One region of the Paenibacillus sp. P5_B5 genome, then DNA from elsewhere that is predicted to be linked to it. Evidence: riboswitches for the same ligand, from Rfam matches in the RefSeq annotation. Region 1 holds a riboswitch; the other holds the start of a gene.
What was found. A riboswitch is a leader RNA that binds a small molecule or an ion and turns the genes downstream of it on or off. The one in region 1 is predicted to bind S-adenosylmethionine.
Positions count from the first base shown of each region.

Region 2: it holds a riboswitch for S-adenosylmethionine, as region 1 does, so the genes downstream of both, metA (homoserine O-acetyltransferase MetA) here and AC1DOK_RS15400 (methionine ABC transporter ATP-binding protein) in region 1, are expected to answer to the same signal.

Region 1 covers NZ_JBFULK010000011.1:55,572-65,586, forward strand. Annotated here, with positions in the region: gene AC1DOK_RS15370 (hypothetical protein) at 1-138, opposite strand, end outside; gene AC1DOK_RS15375 (hypothetical protein) at 391-528, shown strand; gene AC1DOK_RS15380 (DNA-3-methyladenine glycosylase I) at 799-1,362, shown strand; gene AC1DOK_RS15385 (hypothetical protein) at 1,349-1,576, opposite strand; gene AC1DOK_RS15390 (MetQ/NlpA family ABC transporter substrate-binding protein) at 1,741-2,532, opposite strand; gene AC1DOK_RS15395 (methionine ABC transporter permease) at 2,559-3,224, opposite strand; gene AC1DOK_RS15400 (methionine ABC transporter ATP-binding protein) at 3,221-4,240, opposite strand; SAM riboswitch class I at 4,374-4,517, opposite strand; gene AC1DOK_RS15405 (amino acid permease) at 4,703-6,097, shown strand; gene AC1DOK_RS15410 (DUF1796 family putative cysteine peptidase) at 6,325-6,945, shown strand; gene AC1DOK_RS15415 (YheC/YheD family endospore coat-associated protein) at 7,054-8,151, shown strand; gene AC1DOK_RS15420 (YheC/YheD family endospore coat-associated protein) at 8,329-9,708, opposite strand; gene AC1DOK_RS15425 (MDR family MFS transporter) at 9,883-10,015, shown strand, end outside.
Region 2 covers NZ_JBFULK010000005.1:332,827-342,841, forward strand. Annotated here, with positions in the region: gene AC1DOK_RS09300 (ROK family protein) at 1-949, shown strand, start outside; gene AC1DOK_RS09305 (formylglycine-generating enzyme family protein) at 1,004-1,963, opposite strand; gene AC1DOK_RS09310 (DUF3055 domain-containing protein) at 1,988-2,281, opposite strand; gene AC1DOK_RS09315 (MFS transporter) at 2,385-3,584, opposite strand; gene AC1DOK_RS09320 (HRDC domain-containing protein) at 3,739-4,776, shown strand; gene AC1DOK_RS09325 (VC0807 family protein) at 4,942-5,571, shown strand; gene corA (magnesium/cobalt transporter CorA) at 5,640-6,578, opposite strand; SAM riboswitch class I at 6,952-7,077, shown strand; gene metA (homoserine O-acetyltransferase MetA) at 7,163-8,077, shown strand; gene AC1DOK_RS09340 (PLP-dependent transferase) at 8,124-9,296, shown strand; gene AC1DOK_RS09345 (trans-sulfuration enzyme family protein) at 9,293-10,015, shown strand, end outside.

The DNA.
Region 1 (10,015 bases):
AGTTTGAATTTGCTGTGGATCAGCTGCTATTAAAGCATCATGAAGCATTGCTTCAGCACGTTGTGCTGCCATAATTGCACTTTCTGCATGTTCTTCCGCGTGCTTAATTGGTTCTTGATGTTGTTGACTTTCCGGCACGGTATTCGCCTCCTTCAATTGATGGTTCGCATCGCTAATGTTCCAATATGATGCACATCAATTAAATTGCACTAAATTGGCGGGTTTCATACCGAGCTTGTAGCTTATCTGAAACAACGGGAAATTGAATATTTCCTTGCGAAGTATTTCCTGGGTAAGCGCACAATCCGATCTGCTCACCATCGATTCGACACATACGAAATGTCTGTTCATAGCAAACTATGTGAGGATCGAATGGAGGTGACAGACAAAATGCCGAAGAATAAAGCGGAAAAAATAAAAAATCGTCAGAATAACGCATCCATATTGGAAGAGGCAATAACATTGAATTCTACGAAGGCGTCGGAATATAACCCAAGCATGAATCGTATATCTAAGAATAAAGTTTAGACAAGTTAAGATCTATTGCAACTTTGTTGTATTGTATAATAATGGTGAATATAGATATGAGTCATTCACCTAATTTATTCAATACACATGTGTTGCAATTTTTTTTGCCATAAAAGTTTCCTTAGGGGAAACTTGCTTGCTATCAACTAGTCAAGGCATCATTGTAAGATTCATTCATCAAAAAAAGGAATCGACAAAAACAACATCTGTCTGTTAAGATACGAACATGAGTTTCTATTCTTGTGATCGTTATGAAAGGTGTTGATTGGTATGGCAGTTAGGTGTGGGTGGGTAAATGAAGATCCGCTATATGTAGATTATCATGATCATGAGTGGGGAGTGCCTGTTCATGATGATGTTAAGCTATTCGAAATGCTTATTCTTGAAGGAGCCCAAGCTGGGCTGAGTTGGTACACAGTTCTGAAGAAACGTGAGAACTACCGAGAAGCGTTGGATCACTTCGATGTCCACAAGGTGGCGAGCTATGATGAAGCCAAGTACAATGAGCTATTGCAGAATAAAGGGATTGTGCGAAATCGATTGAAAATTCGTGCAACAATCAATAACGCACAGGCCTTTATTCGTATTCAAGAAGAGTTTGGTTCATTTAATCACTATATCTGGAGCTATGTGAACCATCAACCTATTCTTAATGAGTGGCAGTCATTAAGTGAGGTTCCAGCTTCAACTCCATTATCGGATGCTATAAGCAAGGACCTGAAGAAACGCGGCTTTAGCTTTGTTGGATCCACGATTATCTATGCATTCATGCAAGGTGTAGGTATTGTTAATGATCATGTGATGAACTGTGAATATAGATCTACGCATATTTAAGTTGTTGTTCTTGTAGGTTTGTCTTAATGAGATAAATACGTTTGCGAATATAGAAATCTAACGCTTTACCTTTCAATTGTTTCGGATGCACACGATTTCCTGACTCATTGTCAATGATCACAACATGACCCTCCCGATAGAACTTGAAAGTAAGGTCATTCCAATTATATTCATTCTCCTCATCGATAAAACGAAAATTGTAGCAAACTTTCATCATTAATACCTCCTTATAAGAACATTTGTTTGGTTTAATTATAACAAACATTTGTTCGTATTGGAAGATGTTTACACTAAAAAACCTCGAAAATATTTATGCTGGATAATCAGCATCATAATTTCGAGGTTTTGTTCATTTATGAAGAAAGGATAAGTTCTACATTAGAATGCTGGAACGATGGAACCTTGGTACTTTTCTTCAATAAATTTCTTTACTTCTGGTGAAGTAAGTGCTTTGGCAACCTTCTGTAGTTCTTCAGAATCTTTATTGTCAGGACGAGCGGCTAGGATATTCACATAAGGGGATTTTTGATCCTCAATGAACAGAGCATCCTTCACTGGATTAAGCCCTGCTTGGAGAGCATAGTTCGTATTGATTAGTGATAATTCAACATCATCAAGCGCTCTAGGAAGCATTGCCGCGTCAAGCTCTTTAATTACTAAGTTTTTAGTGTTAACTTCGATATCATTTGGAGTAGCTTCAATGCCTGCATTAGCTTTAAGTTTAATCAGACCTTGATTTTCAAGTAATAGAAGGGCACGACCGCCATTCGAAGGATCGTTCGGGATCGCTACGGTTGCGCCATCTTTTAGCTCATTGATATTTTTAATTTTCTTAGAGTACGCTCCGAATGGCTCTACATGAACACCGATTACGGGTACGAGATCCATTTTCTTTTCTCTGTTTTGTGACTCTAGGTATGGAGCATGCTGGAAGAAGTTCGCATCAAGCTGTTTCTCAAATAACTGGGTGTTCGGTAGTATATAGTCGGTAAATTCTTTGACTACTAAATCAACACCTTGCTCTTTGAGTATGGGCTTAATCATATTCAGAATTTCAGCATGAGGCACTGCAGTAGCGCCAATGGTGATTGTACCTTCCTTAGTTCCACCACAAGCGGTTGTAATCAGTAGCAGGGAGGCTACGAGTAGGGCGGATAATAGTTTTTTCATGAAAATCTCTCCTTAGATGTGATTTCTTATTTTTTGGTGAAACGAGTGACAAGCTTATCACCTGTCATTTGGAGCAGTTGTACAAGAATAATCAGGATGATGATGGTCACTACCATAACCGTAGTATCAAAACGCTGATAACCATAGCGTATTGCAAGATCACCTAATCCGCCGCCGCCAACAAATCCTGACATGGCTGTATAGGATACGAGGGTAACTGTCGTAATCGTTATTCCTGCCCATAAGCCTGGTCTAGCTTCGCGAAGCAGTACACGGAAAATGATCTGCATATTCGATGCGCCCATTGCTTGTGCTGCTTCGATAACACCTCGATCAACTTCTCGCAAAGCAGTTTCCACAAGTCTCGCAAAGAATGGTGTAGCTGCAAAGACAAGTGGAGGAATCGCGGCTTGCACCCCAATCGATGTTCCAACGAGTTGCCGAGTAATAGGGATAACCGCAATCATTAGAATAATGAATGGTACAGAGCGCAGAATATTAATAATAAAGGATACGATTCTGTATAAGACTCGTGACAAGCCTTGTTTACTGGATGTCCAGAATAGAAGGACGCCAATCGGTAAACCAATGATAAAAGTAAATAAGGAAGAGAAAATCAGCATGATTAGGGTATCGATAGTTGCTTGTCCAATATCTGTCCAGTTAATGGAGCTTAACAGATCTAAACTCATTTCATCACCTCCACATGCAGACCGCGATTCGTTAATTGTTCTATCGTCTGCTCAACGGCTTGCGTATCGCCCTGAAATGAAACGACTAACTGACCATATGGAACATCCTTCATCTTGGAAATCGTTCCTTGCATAATGGCAAAGGTAACTCCTGTTGCCTGTACAGTTTCAGAAAGAATAGGATAATAAGTATGCTCACCCAAGAATGTGATTTTCACAAGTTGGTGCGGATAATCTGATGAATATAAGAATGAATTCTGTTCTACAGAATCAGATAGCTCAAGAATAAACTGCTTCGTGACTTCATGGGTAGGATGTAGGAAAACTTCTGCTACATTACCTAGTTCAACGATCATCCCCTGATTAATGACTGCGACGCGATCACATATCGATCGTATGACTTGCATTTCATGTGTAATTAAGACAATGGTTATACCTAAATTACGATTAATATCAGAGAGCAATTGTAGAATCGAACTCGTTGTCTGCGGGTCAAGAGCTGATGTAGCTTCGTCGCATAGTAGAATGTCTGGATCTGCTGCTAAAGCTCTTGCAATTCCAACACGTTGCTTCTGTCCACCTGAAAGCTGAGAGGGGTATTTATTCCGATGTTCCTCAAGCCCTACAAGTTTAAGCAGTTCATCTACTTTATGGTTTATTACAGTAGTAGAACGTTTGGCTAACTTAAGTGGAAAAGCAATGTTATGCTCCACCGTAGAAGAGGAGAGCAGATTAAAGTGTTGAAAAATCATTCCGATCTTCCTACGTTTTTCTTGTAACTCTTTATGACTTAGAGAAGTTAATTCAATCTCATTGATACGTACTTTGCCTGAGGTCGGACGTTCGAGGAGATTGATCATTCGGAGGAGAGTACTTTTACCAGCTCCTGAATGTCCAATCATGCCGAAGATTTCACCTTGCTTAATTTGAAGATTAACATCTCGTAATGCATCCGTATGTTTATTGCCTGCTTTCACGTCTACATAGGTTTTATTAATACTTTCTAGCTGAATCATCATTGTTGTCACCTTCTTAGTTGTTATGTTTTCTACATGAAGAAACGATTATACCGTTCTCATAAACAGGTGCGTTTCTAAAATAAAAAAAACCCTATTGCGCAGAGCAAAAGGGTTGATCGTCATCATCCGCATCTCATCTGCCAGAATTCGATTGCTCAAATTCTGAAGGATTTAGCACCATGACATTATGAAAAATTAGCTTTAAGCTATAGCTACATCATAATCGGTTGCCGGGCTTCATCGGGCCTTTTCCCTCCGCCACTCTTGATAAGAAAGTTATTTTTAGTTGTATTTAACAGTATAGGCCGAGGTCAAAACAAATGTCAACCCTATTATTAATGACACCAAATAATTACAACTTATTTGGTAGGAATTATTCTTGATTCAAGCATTTATTCTAAGGTATAGTAAACTTTGTGAAAAAAAGTGAGAGTCACAAGGAGGAGTAATAATTACATCATGAAAGACAACAAACTTGGCTTGTGGCTATTAATTGCACTTGTTGTAGGCAATATGGTGGGTTCAGGCATATTTATGCTTCCAAGCACACTTGCAAAAGCAGCAAATCCAATGGGAGTCATACTAGCTTGGATTCTTACAGGATTTGGCGTTATGTTGATCGCCCTCGTTTTCGGTAATTTGTCAATTCGTAAACCTGAACTCAGCGGCGGACCGCAAATGTATGCCAAAGGCTTATTTAAAGAAAACTCAAAAGGAGCCCATGTTGCTGGCTTCTTATCTACTTGGGGATATTGGGTCGCAAATATAGCAGGTAACGTAGCCATAGTGACGACTTTTGCCAGTTACTTATCTGCTTTCTTTCCAATGATGACAAGTCAAATTGAACTGATTTCGATATTTGGTTTCTCATTTAAACTTGGGAATGCTATTACCTTTATAATCTGCTCCATGTTCTTGTGGGTTAATCATCTCATTATTATACGTGGAATTGAAGGAGCAGGTAAGCTCAATCTGATTGCTACCACTGCAAAAGTGCTTGGTTTTGCAATTTTCATTGTAATTGGCTTATGGGCGTTCGACAAAGCCAATATTACACCGATGATGCAGGATAAATTAGATATCGGTACTGGAGAACCTATTCCTTTTCTTAGACAATTTAGCTTAGCTTCGATGGCCACCTTATGGGCGTTTGTTGGAGTGGAGTCAGCTGTCGTCTTCTCATCACGAGCACGTAAGAAATCTGACATTAAGAAAGCTACCATTATCGGTCTAATCATAGCACTTTTTATTTACTTAAGTATCTCCGTACTTGCGATGGGTATATTAACACAAGACGAGCTAATGGCATCTAATAAACCGTTAGTTGATGCATTATCAGCCGTAATTGGTCCGTCAGGTAGCTATGTGATGGCAGGACTTGGTCTGATCTCCTTAATAGGAAGTGCACTTGGATGGATATTACTGAGTGCTGAAGTACCCTATCAAGCAGCAAAGCATGATATATTTATACCTATATTTAAAGCAACGAATAAGAATGGAGCACCTGTAAACTCGCTGTTGATTACAAACTTGATGACACAAGCACTTCTAATTTCAACATTATCGAGCTCGCTGGCAGGGGCTTTTGAATATGTCACGACTATTGCAGTACTGGCTGTTCTAATTCCGTATATTACTGCATCCATTTATCAGCTGAAAATAACTGCAAGTGGCGATACGTACTTGGGGCAATCTAAGCAGCGTAAGATAGATGGTTTTATCGCTTTGGCTGCTACAGCGTACTCACTTTGGATGATAATTGCAGGAACGGCTAATCTGGCAACATTCATCTCAGGGTTTGTGTTAGTTGCAGTAGGTATTGTATTTTATCCTCTCGCCAATAAAAAGTCTTGATTCCTTGGAATCGAGACTTTTTTGTTTGAGGAAAATATAAATTTATGCGCAGCGGTCATCTATCTATAAGCATCATTTTAATATAGTGATTTGGTGTTGAGTCACAATCATATCGGTAATTATGTTTATATTAATTGTATTTGCTAATGGCTACATTTACCCAAACTAAAACTCTGATATCGCATTTACTATATATATGATTCGGATTGATAGAGGAGGGATTAAATGTGAGATTGCAAGATTTACAAGGAACATATAACTCTGTGTTTAGCCTTGGTAGACGCTGTTTAACTGCGATTCATTTGGAGGAGAATAGACTACGAACATTTCCAGGAATCATAGATTGGATGGCAGCACCTGAGCTTTCTAGTATTAATTATTTGATTAAGCACCGGTTTGCAAGGTTTATGGAAATAGAGAATATGCAAGTAGTCGGAAAGTATAATCAGCAATTCATTGTATATGATGATTACTCGCATATTTACTCTTATCATGATTTTTTCATAGATGACAATACAGAACATCATTTACACACATATATGGAATTTAAACTCAAGTTAAACAAGCGCATAGAGCGGTTTCTAGCCTGTCTGGAGAATGATGAGAAGGTCTTATTCGTTAGAATTCAAGGGTTGTATCGAGATGTCGTTGAACTACAGAAGGTATTGGCGGAAACGGTCACAAATGACTTTCGTGTGCTAGTTGTCAATAATGGTACAAGAAATAAAGTCGTTGAACTAGATTGGAACATCGATAAGGTGTGCGTCATAGAAATCCCTAATACGGATGTTCATTCATTTAAGAATGCTCATCTGTGGAGTCATGCACTACAAGGGATTAAGGTGTAATGGACTTGAATATTTGCAGATTCACGTAACCGCTGTACGTCGAAGGAATATACTAGTAAAGACAAATACCTAAGGTATAAACGACAGACGACAGAGGGTGTTAGGATCATGCAGAAGCAGCCGGTTATTGGCATACTGACCTGGAGACAGGGATCAAGATTCAAAGAATCACGGTATTTACTTCAGCTCGTCAAAGAAGGGCAAGCATTAGGTGCCGTTGTGTATTTATTTTCAGCAAGTGATATTGATCAGAGCAGTCGCACTATCCGTGGCTATGTTCCTCATCAAGTGGGAGGGTTTCAAAGTAAAGTGTATCCTTGGCCGGATATTGTGATTGATCGCTGTCGGAATGGCAATCCACAGTACAAAAAAGTTCGAAATTCGAAGTTATTCACTTATGCTAACAACAAATATACCAATAAGTGGAATGCAACTCGGTTATTCATGGATACGAATGTGCTGCGTAAATGGATGCCGGAAACAGTTCAATATTCGAAAGATCAATTGCAAGAAATGTTAACTAAACATAAGATTCTTTATTTGAAGCCAGGGAACGGTACGGGTGGTAGAAGCATCATTAAATTAACTACATTAAATAACGCTAAGGGATATTCCATAATGGCCAGAACTCGTCAGCTTACGAAGAAATCAGCCATCTTCAATGATGAGAAATCTCTCATACGTTCATTAGATCAGTGGGTAGATCAAGAGAAAATACGGAATGGTATATTCATGATTCAGAAAGGGCTTGATTTAGAACTTGTTCCCGAGCATGTGGCGGATATGCGGCTTCTCATCCAAAAAGATAAACAAGGGGAATGGACAATTACAGGGTATGGTATCCGAATCGGCCCAAGAAACTCTTCAACTTCAAATTTGCATGGAGGCGGCAGAGCTGCTGTGTTTGAGGAAGTCATTTCCAAGAAATTTGGCAATTCCAAAATGGAGAAAATACGAGAGGAATGCTTCGAGCTAGCCTTTGAGGTGGTTCGAACGATTGAGACTCATTTTGGCAGTATGATGGAATTTGGCCTTGATATTGGTGTAGATACAGAAGGGAAGGTCTGGTTGATTGAGGTTAACCCTAAACCAGGAAGGGATATTTTCAAAGGGATCGGAAGAATGGATTTATATCGCAAATCATGCCGCCGGCCGCTTGAGTATGCCATATTTTTAGCCCATAAACGAAAGTCAGCTGCAAATTAAAGAGGCTGTGGGGAGATTTTCCCTTCAGCCTTTTACTTTGTTGTTATAATCAATTTCATAACTCATTGAAACCATTAAATTGAAACTATATATAGACAAATTAAACCGTTTTGATCTATATATAGCCTTGATTGAAGCAGCTAAAGGTATTATGAAATTGATTCGTTATACTAGTTATTACTTCATAAGAAAGAGTGAATATTTGATGATTTGCTTAACAGAAGGCCGAATCTTACCTATTTGCAGTGGAGAATTATCCTCTTTGGAAGGTTTGGAGTTCACCTCAATTAACCACACCATACCGCGTACATCAACAGCTAAATCGATACCTAGTTCAGCAAAATGAAATGGAATTTGCTCCTCGATTCCTTTGGCGATATCTAATGCGCACTTGCGTAACTTGGTTGAAATGGATGCATGATGCTGCTGCTGAAGATTAGACTTCTCAAGGGCTCCGCTAATAGTGCTCAGAGTTCCTCCCCGTGCTAGATTCGAGACGAATGTTTGATTCCCAGCTATTCTAGCTACGATGGAGGTAATACTCCAATTACCAGTTGATCCACGTTGTATAAGTGCACGGAAGTCCACGGGCCGACCGCTTACTGACATAATATGAATTCCTTGCTGGATTTGATAAGACTGTGATTTAACTTTGCCGCTTAGACTGCTCACAAGCTTCGTAAAATTAGAGTGAGTATGTCTTTGAAGTCCATTCAAGCTCGTATAGTCGGAGTGGTATGCGGTTTCATCGGCTCGGCGTATGCGAATGATTCTACGACCAAGCGATCCTTTGACAGGCTTCAAAAAAACGGTTGAATAACGAGTTAGCATCGTCCGAAGTATCTTAGAATTACGTAATAAATGAGATTCGGGTAAATAATGTTGTAATCTCTGATCACGATTAAGAGCGTCGAAAACTTCGTGTTTACTTAAATATTTTTCGTTAAAAATGTGAGTGCCGTGAAATGTTTTAATATCTTTCATGAATTGCTGTACTTTGCTACTGTCCTCAATGACACGAGAAGTAAGCCGATTATATAGAATATTCGGAATTGGAAATGACTTGTTAACCCAATTATTCTCGTTCGTTAAAGTCCAACCCGTTACTGTGTGATGATTACTTTGAATATCGTCCTGTGCGAAGAAGAACACTTTGGCTCCATAGCGCTTGCAGGCTTCTGACATTTCTGTACAAAAGGAAGATTGATTTCCAAATAATTGTTCAGGATTCTTCACATGTATCTTGCGTAGCATGACGCCGATCAATGGACCTATTGTAAGCGTATGTGTCCCTTCCTTGTAGATCATACAGATCGGTTCATCGTTATTTATATTTAAAGTCGACGCTAATTGGCTATTCATACGTAAATTCGATGTATTTGAGTTACGTTTGACAGGGAATGCCTTCACTTCTTTGTGAAGTGAACCATAACGAATTGTAACGGGATGCTCTATAGCTATTTTAAGCTTTTTGATGAGACCTTCATCGATCCAGATGTCCGAAGCACTATGGCTGCCAGATTGTAGCACTGTTATGTTTACTTTCGTTCTTGTCATTCAACAAATCCCTCCAGCAATGCCAAGTCACAATTTCTTTATCTTATGAAAAGAAGGTTTGCTTGGTGATGTAGAGAATCAACGTTTTTCCTGCTAACCTGATTTGACAGATGATATAGTTCATAATACATTAGTGGATGGTACAAACAGGGAAGACAACATGGGGGTGATTTTGTGCAAGCAAATAGACGTAATATTACACTAGCATTATTAGTAGCTACATTTCTCGCTGCAATTGAAGTTACAGTCGTCAGTACGGCGATGCCAACAATTGTAGGCGAACTCGGTGGATTGGAACTTATTTCGT
Region 2 (10,015 bases), on a different contig from region 1:
TTTATATCAAATTAACCCAGCCTATGGCTATGTAGTTGGCCTTGAAATATCTAGGGCTTACTCACATGTCGCGATATATGATTACAATATGAATAAGATGAGTAGCTATAAATGGGAAATGCCGGGTGGCAATACGCAAGAAGCATTATTACCCATGATAGCAGTAAGAATTGATGAAATGTTAGCTGAGCATCATATCTCACCTAATCAACTTCTTGGCATGGGTATTGGTTCAGTTAAAGGCTGGATGAATCAAGAGATAGTCCGCTTCTTCGAAAAGAAATTAAGTATACCTGTCACATTAGATAATGGTGCCAACACTGCATTATTGGGTGAGTATTGGGCTGAACCAACTCATATTAATAACAACCTGGTATACATTCATGTAGGTGTAGGCTTGCGCTTATCCATGATGTCTGATGGAGAGCTGTTGTCACGTTCGGTTGATCAAGAAGACTCATTCGGCCAAATGATTATCCAAACAGATGGAATAAGGCTCGGGGATCAAGGGAATTACGGCAATTTAGAATCGTATGTTTCGATTCCAGCAATGATACATATGCTTCATCATCGGCTTAAATTAGGACGAGGGAGCCTACTTCATAATCAATCCTCGAGGATTGAAGAGATTGGATTCCAAGATTTATTAGAAGCATTAGAGAATGACGACGCCCTTGTTAAGGAAGTTGTGACTGAGTCTGCGTGTTATTTTGGAATTGGACTAGCGAATGTAATCAATATAGTTCATCCTGAGAAGGTGATTCTTGGGGGACCACTTATTCATAGCCATCCGCTATTTTTTGAAGTAGCAACGCAAGCGGCTCTAAGTAAAATCTATCACCCCAAAGCTTATGAGATGGTGTTTAGCAAAGGAAAGATCGGAGAAGAAGCGGTTGTCTATGGTGCTGCTATTATGATCATTCAACAATTGATGGATCAAATTGAGTGAGATTCAGTGAATGTACAAGAGCTATCCCTGGTTAAGGGATAGCTCTTGTCATGTTTAGGCATCTGCTGCACATCGAAAGCCAATATTACCCGTTGAACTATCAGGGGTATTTGCACTACGTGCTGCTACTCGGTAACGGTTACAATAAGAGCGATGGCATAAATAAGAGCCGCCACGCATCGATTTAGCGCTTCCTTGTTTGGGACCATGAGGATTATGCGAGGAGCTATCTACATGATACGTTCGGCTGAACCAATCGTCGCACCATTCCCACACGTTACCCGAAACATTATAGAGTCCATATCCATTCGGTCGATAGGAGCGAACAGGAGCGGTGCCGATATAACCATCGGCTGCATTGTTCTTCTCTGGGAATTTGCCCTGCCAGATGTTACACATATGCTGACCATCCTGTTTTAACAAATCTCCCCATGGATAGGTTTTACCCTCTAACCCTCCACGTGCTGCATACTCCCATTCGGCTTCTGTAGGAAGTCGCTTGCCTGCCCATTTACAGTATGCACTTGCGTCATTCCAAGAAATGTGAACAACTGGATGATCCATTCGGTCCTCAATTGAAGTTCCCTTTCCTTCCGGACACTGCCAGTAAGCTCCATCTACCACAAACCACCATGGTGTTTGCTGGGGTACATTCTGAACTAGCTTAGCATTTTCCTCAGGAACGAGCAGATGAAATACGTATGACCAACCGAATGACTCTGCTTCAGTCTTATAGCCAGTTTCTTGAACAAATCGAGCGAATTCAGCGTTAGTTACTACAGTAGCATCTATATAAAAGGGAGATAGAGTTACCTTCCTAATGGGTCCTTCACCGTCTTCAGAAAATCCGTCTGAATGATTGTTACCCATCCAGAATGATCCGCCAGGAATGTGAATCATGTTTTTCTTTAGGTTGCTAGCTTGTGATTCAACTAGATCAGAATCCTGCTTAGGACGATTTTCACTTGAGGGTCTAGACACAGAACAGCAAGATTGCGTTTCGTAAGCCACAATTTTCTCCACCTTTAGAACCAAAGATTAAATATCGGTAAAATTAATAGTACCAACAATATCGCCGAGGAATTCACGTAATTCATCTGCTTCTTGTTCCGTAACCTTGAATGCATGCTCGAGATAGCCTTCTTCTGCTATATCATCGGGACCAAGAATAGCACTTCTTCCGGATTGCATATCAATGACAATTTTTTTACCAAAAAAGCTATTGGTAGACATCAGCGCTAAGTCGAACCGACGTAAGGATTTTCCCAGAATACATACGAATCTTGTAGTTGTTTCTTCTCTATAGTCATACAAATGCTGAAATTCTGACATACTTATGTTCTTCCTCTCATGTGGAAATTAAAGTTATTATAAATAAGTTTATTATAAGCCTTCCTTATATTATAGAGCAATGAATTCTGAAAATTAACATCAATTAGGTGGTTTTGTGAAGGAAACAGGTGAATAGGAGCGATAGGGCTAGAACACAGGATAAGAGAACGAAAGAAAACTGACTTCCTACAATTTCAATGCTATAAGCCGCAACAAGTGGTCCAAGTGCCGCTCCAAGAAATAGAATAAGTGAGTACAGATTAATCGCTAATACACTTGTCCCTGGTTCAGCTAATCGGGAGGTGAGTCCGACTAGTAGTGGGGTTGTTAAGGCGATACCTGCAACAAAGCAGATGCTGGCGATAACAATCGCAGTAATCGAGTTGCTATATCCGATGAGAATGGAACTGAGAAGGCTGAGTGACAGATTAAATTGTAGTAGACGAGAGAATCCAACTTGTTTTACAAGTTTACCTGCAAGTGGAGACATCAGTATTCCAAATAATCCAAAGGCTCGAACGAATAGAATATCAGACTGTGATAAAGAGAATTCAGGACTGCTAAGTCTTACTCCAAGTAAGGTATACATAGCTACAAAGGAGAACAGGATCGTTACGGTAATAAGGAATAGTGGATATAATCTGGTGTTTCTCATAATTGATCCATACTGATGCCATAAGGAAAAGGGACGGTGTTTAATTCTTAATATAAGCTGTGGAGACTTGTTCTGTTTGAATAGCAAAGCTAAGCAAATAGCACTTATGAAATACACGATTCCTAAAAAGTAGAACACATAGCTCCAATGAAAGGATTGTGTAATTGATCCACTGAGTAACTGACCAAATACACCTGCAGACAGCATGCCAGTACTGAGGTATCCAAGTGCTGTTATTTTATTTCGTTCAGGATATGTTTCTACGATGAAGGCAAGTGCTGCAGGAGCATAGGAAGCAGCAATTATGCCTTGCAGCGTTCTAATACTGATCATGGATAATAGGCTATGTGACAGACCAACTAGTGGCGTAATAGCTGCAAGTAAGAACATGCCGATAATAATGATGGTAGATGTCCCATATCGATCGGATAAGGCACCAAACACAATACAACCGATCATGTATCCAATAGAAAAAGTAGTTCCTGCCCAAGCAGTGGCAGTAAGTGACGCATTAAATTCATCTCCGAACAGGGGAAGCATAGGTATTGTAGCATATAAGCTGCATAATACCGATACAGAACACCACACTAACATGATTGTGATGGAGCGAGCTGAGGAACGAATTAGTTCTGCCGAAGGAATAACCAAGGATTAACACCTCCTGCAATTATTATATTGCAGTGAATGATGTCCTATGGTATTATTTGGATAACCGAAGAAATCGGAGGAAGCACCTCTCTTACAACCTGTAAGAGAGGTGTTTTTTTGTATTTCTTGCGGAACCATTAGGAAGAAGGAGGAGATGACTCTGAACTTGCTTTTTATGAATACACTTGAGAAAAAAGTAGGTGACAATCGCGTCATTTCAGCACAAATTGTAATTGGTGAGGACAAAGGGATCTGGCATGCGATGTGGAGCGAATCGAAGGAAAGTGGTCACGATGAACAAGAGAACTGGTATGAAGGTCAACACTGGGAGGAGCTGATTAGTTCGCTGAGAGCCAACCTAATAGGTAAGCTTTCAGAAGGTTATTTGCCGCTTATAACGGCTCCATGGGATGATTCTCAGCGCGGACTTGGTGAGAGGGCAAGATGGAATGCATTGTTACAATGCTACAGTGAATCGCATATTAACGTCCAAGTAATGGATAGCTTACGTAAATGGCGAAGAGATAAGGCTACTGAGCTTGCCAAAGCTCCTTATATGATTGCAACTAACCGCATGTTGGAAATGATCACTGCGCTATTGCCTCAAACGGCAGACGAATTGAAACAAATCCCTGGTTTTGGTCATGATAAAGTTACTCATTATGGTGATGAGATATTCAAGATCACGAAGGCAACGGAACGATTGACTACTTTTCCACTCACATGGGTTGAACATGAAGTGGAGCCCGTTGTTCTTCAACAGTGGATTTATGAGCAGAAGGAGCGCAAAATGAAAGCAGAGTATACCAAGACAGCTAGAAAGCGTAGATTTCTAGAAGCGATCTGGCAAGGTATATCCCTAGATGAGATCGTACAGGAATTATCCATTTCCCGTAGAGATGCTATTCTGATGGTAGAAGAAATGGATCACGAGGGCTATAATGTAACTCCTCTAATAGAGCTAGAGCTTGAGCAAGTGAAAGCAGAGGATAAAGAGCATGCTTGGCAGCATTTTGACCAGCAAGGTGATCGTTACCTTAAGCCTGTGTTTCAGGCGTTGTGTGAGCAGACGGAACTGAAGAGCAGTGATTCAGATCGTACCTATCAATGGTTACGTTTACTGCGAATTCAATATCGTAGAGCCAAAATTGTACAACAGGATAACCCCGACTTACATTCGCAAGCGAGCTAAAAAGATATTGCTGAAGAATGAGAACGGTTGTTTAGGCAGCCGTTCTTTTTTATGCAGGGAAAGTTAGAAAAGATTATTCATTGTGAAATAATCACACGTATGGTATGTTATTTTGTAATATTTTAACAATTAATAGTGGGTATTTCTAATAAGAGGGGATTGCCATTGCGTAATAAAATTGTGATTTTGGATTTGATTTGCTTCGTATTATTTCCTTTAGTTATTTGGAACTATAGTAGAAACTATATCGGTGATTATTACGCAATGCTGATCTCTTCGATACCGGGATTGCTATATAGCATTTATCGTTTTGTTTTAATTAAAAAAGTACATATCTTTGGCATTTATATGATTGCTAATTTAGCAATTGGAACAATAATAGATGTCATTTCAGCATCTGCCATTCAAATGTTATGGAATCATGTCATATTTTCCTATATATCAGCTGTATTTTTCATTGTTACTGTCGCGTTCCATAAGCCGATTGTACTTTTCTTTTCATTAGATTTTGTTGAAATGCAAGGATATGATCGCAAAATAATGAAAGAGAAATTCTATCAAAAAAGAATCTTATTTATTTTTATGGTTGTTACACTTGGATTTGCTTTTAAAGATATACTTTTAGCATCGATAAAAGTTGGTTTGATTCTAGAATATGGTGTAGAAGCCTTTGATAAGGGAATTATTATACGCAAAATAATGAATTGGGGTATTTCTGCGATATTATTTTTAGGTATTATTCATATTTCCAAGCTGCTTAAGGAGCAGTCCAATTCAAGTTCTTCTGTTGTATGAAATTTAAAAAAGCAGCTTTCCTAAATTAGGAACAGCTGCTTGATTTGTATATGTGGCGAAATATGAAGTTATAGCCAATCTTTTTTCTTGAATAGAATAAACATTAAACAGCCTAGTAAAGTCATAAAGCCAATTGCATATAAATCTGCATGCGGTACTTCAAGTAAACCAAATATATTGGTAAAGTTCATCCCGAATAATCCAGTAATAAATGTTAGGGGCATGAAAATAGTGGTTAGTGCAGTAAAGATTCTCATAATTTCATTCGCCCTATTAGCGACGGCAGACTGATAAGCTTCTCGTAAGTTGCCCATCAAATCGCGAAGTGTATCAAATGTATCTACGATTTTAACTGCATTCTCATGAATATCTCCAAAGTATTTCTGTAGTGGAGCTGAGATCAGCTTGAGATCTCGCTTATTCAAATGGCCAATTACATCACGCTGAGGAACGAGTGCCTTCTTGAGCCATAGTATTTCACTTCGTAGACCGACGATTTCGTTCAAGTGGGTTTTCTTAGTATGCATCAGAATATCTTCTTCGAGCTTCTCAATCTTATCCTCGATTCGATCACCGACCGCAACGTAATTATCAACGACAAGATCAATAAGATGATACAGGAAATTATCAGGTGCATTGACTTCTTCTTCCCACAAAATCGGCTTCAACATACGAACTTCATTAATTTTTTGCTTGGTAACTGTAATAATGACATGTTTATATAGAAAAATATTAAGAGAACGCAAGAAAATTTCTTCATCATCAAATCGGATGGAATTTACAACAATAAAGTAATGTCCATCATAAATTTCTAGCTTGGGACGTTGTTCTTCTTCACTTAGACAATCCTCAACTGCCAAATCATGCAATTGGAACATGGATTGTAGAATATCTAAATCATCAACCGTCGCATCAATCCAATAGAAACCATCTTCTGGTGGAATTAATGCAAGGGTGATATCTTCAATCAGCGTAAAAACGCCATTTTGGACAAAGCGTGTTTTCATAGGATACACCCCTTCTTTAACGAAAGGCAGGGACTACTGAAAACAAGCTCGGTTAAGAAGAGCAAGCATTACAGGTAACGTCCGCTGCGCTTTTACATATATGATATTTGGACTCACGATGCAACTGCCCGGGTCACCGTCCATGCTTTCTCTCCCCCTTTATTCCTTAAATAGATTTGATTAATTTGGCTAAAATATACGACAATCAGACATTTCTTGTTGTCTTCTCGAATACTTGTTTAGTATATACCTACATTTTCCACAGTACAAGGAGTAAAATGAGGGAATTTATGTCTGTGCTTGACAAGTCTTATTTAAATTACTTGACTTTTCAGTAAGAATAAGTAACATTAAATACAAATTAATATTAACTTTCTTATCAAGAGTAGGTGGAGGGACTAGCCCGATGATACCCGGCAACCGGCATTTTTCCTAGTGAAAATCGTACGGTGCTAATTCTTGCGGAAGCGCCAATCAGGTGTTTTTTGGGAGATGAGAGAGGGCACAATAAGTACGGTTATTGGTGACCTTTCTCTTTAAATGAGGAAGGTCTTTCTTATTTTATTTATAAAGGAGTGTGTAACATGCCTGTTAAAGTTCCTGATCATTTGCCAGCCAAAGAAATTCTACAAACTGAGAACGTATTCGTGATGGATGAATCGCGTGCTTTTCAACAAGATATTCGTCCCTTACGCATTGCGTTACTTAATTTAATGCCAACCAAGGAAACTACAGAAACACAAATACTTCGGTTGCTATCAAATACACCTTTGCAAATTGAGTTTGTGCTGCTGCATCCCAAGACACATATATCTAAGAATACATCGCAAGAGCATTTATCTCTTTTCTATAAAACATTTGAAGATGTGAAGGATGAACAATTTGACGGACTCATCATTACCGGTGCACCAGTTGAACAGATGGATTTTGAAAAAGTGACGTATTGGGAAGAGCTTCAAGAGATCATGGACTGGAGCAAGACGAATGTCACTTCAACTATGCATATATGCTGGGCTGCGCAGGCAGGTCTGTATTATCACTATCAAGTTCCTAAGTATTCACTTAAAGAGAAAATGTTTGGTGTATTTCCACATTCGATTAATCAAAGTCATATAAATTTAATGCGCGGATTCGATGAAGTGTTCTTCGTACCACAATCCCGTCATACGGAAGTGCGTCATGAGGATATTGCACAGCTTGCTGAATTAGATATTTTATCGGAATCCGAAGAATCTGGTGTTTATCTGGTCGCTTCAAAGGACGGTAAGCAGGTCTTTGTAACCGGACATTCAGAATATGATCCGTATACACTCAAATGGGAATACGATCGTGATGTAAATAAAGGGCTGGAGATTGCGCTGCCATGTAACTATTATCCGAATGATGATCCAACTCGTACCCCAATGATCACTTGGCGTGCTCATGCCAATTTATTATTTTCGAACTGGCTTAACTATTATGTATATCAAGAGACACCTTATGATTTAGTTCGTAAATAAGGACAAACAACCCGTCCATACAATAGATGATCGGAGTAGATGATAGATGAAAATAGAGAGTAGGTTAGCGCAAATCGGCTCGATTTCCGAGCCAATAACAGGAGCGGTTTCCTTTCCTATTTATCAGGCGACCGCTTATCGCCATCCTAAACTAGGACAGAGTACCGGATTTGATTACGCTCGTACGAAGAACCCAACACGAACTGTACTTGAGGATGCAATTGCAGAACTTGAGTCGGGTGATAGGGGATTCGCGTTATCATCTGGTATGGCTGCGTTACAAACGATATTTGCATTGTTTTCTCAGGGTGATCATCTCATTGTTTCAGTGGATTTATACGGTGGTACATATCGGTTACTTGAACAAATTATGTCGCGGTTTGGTGTACTTGCATCTTACGTAGACACCAATGATATAACTGAACTAGAAACAGCTTACCGCCCGGGCAGCACGAAAGCGATCATCATTGAGACACCTACAAATCCACTAATGATGGTAACTGATTTGGCAGCTGTATGTAATTGGGCTAAGGGTAAAGAGCTACTAACGATTGTTGACAATACACTGTTGACTCCGTTCCTGCAGCGTCCACTTGAGCTTGGAGCAGATATCGTTGTGCACTCAGCAACTAAATATCTTGGCGGGCACAATGATGTGCTTGCAGGGTTAATCGTAACTAAGGGCGCTGAATTGTCAGACAAAATGTTCTTTTTGCAAAACTCAATCGGGGCGGTTCTAGGGCCTCAGGATTCATGGCTGCTAATGCGTGGAATGAAAACATTAGCACTTCGGATGGAACGGCATGAGTCCAATGCGACAGAGCTTGCTAACTATTTACTCGCCCATCCACTTATCACGGATGTGTATTACCCAGCTCTAGAGACGCATCCTGGTTATGCGATTCAGTGTAGACAATCACGTGGCAACACGGGGATATTATCATTCAAGGTTGCGGATGCCCGTTTAGTTGAACCGCTTCTTCGCCACATTAAGCTTATTGCATTCGCTGAGAGCCTTGGCGGAGTTGAGTCTCTAATGACGTATCCTGCAGTACAGACACATGCTGATATACCTGTAGAGATTCGTGAACGTATAGGTGTAGATGATCGATTACTACGTTTCTCTGTTGGCATTGAGCACATCGATGATCTTAAAGCTGATCTTGCGTATGCGCTTGATATGGCTCAAGGGGAGCTTGCTGGAGGTGAACTCGGATGAGTGAAGAACACAATGAGATGCAACCATTAAAGGATTTGGAAGAGGAACGCAAAGATTATGGCTTTGGTACGAAGCTATTACACTTTGGCGGGGAAATCGATAAAGTAACCGGGGCTTCTTCAGTGCCTATTTATCAAGCCTCAACCTTCCATCATTTTGATATCGATCACCCTCCGGTGTTCGATTATACGAGATCGGGAAATCCTACACGTGAAGCGGTAGAGGATCACATCGCTTTATTAGAAGGCGGCAAACGTGGTTTAGCCTTCGCATCAGGAATGGCTGCGATTTCGTCAGCATTCATGATTCTATCAGCAGGGGATCATGTGATTTGTACAGAAGACGTGTACGGCGGAACTTATCGATTCTTATCAACCATTATGAATCGGATGGGAGTAGAAACTACGTTCGTCGATATGACGAACTTCGAAGCTGTGAAAGCAGCCTTGAAGCCAAATACCAAGGCTGTGTTCATGGAGACGCCGTCGAACCCGACACTCCGGATTACGGATGTCTCAGCTGTAACGGCATGGGCGAAGGAGCATGGGCTGATTACCATGCTCGACAATTCCTTCATGACGCCTTATCATCAGCGTCCAATTGAACAAGGCGTCGACATTGTGCTACACAGCGCGACGAAATTCTTAAGCGGGCACAGTGATGTACTCGCAGGGCTTGCTGTCATGGCTAATGACGAGCTTGGCAATCGGATGAAGGCC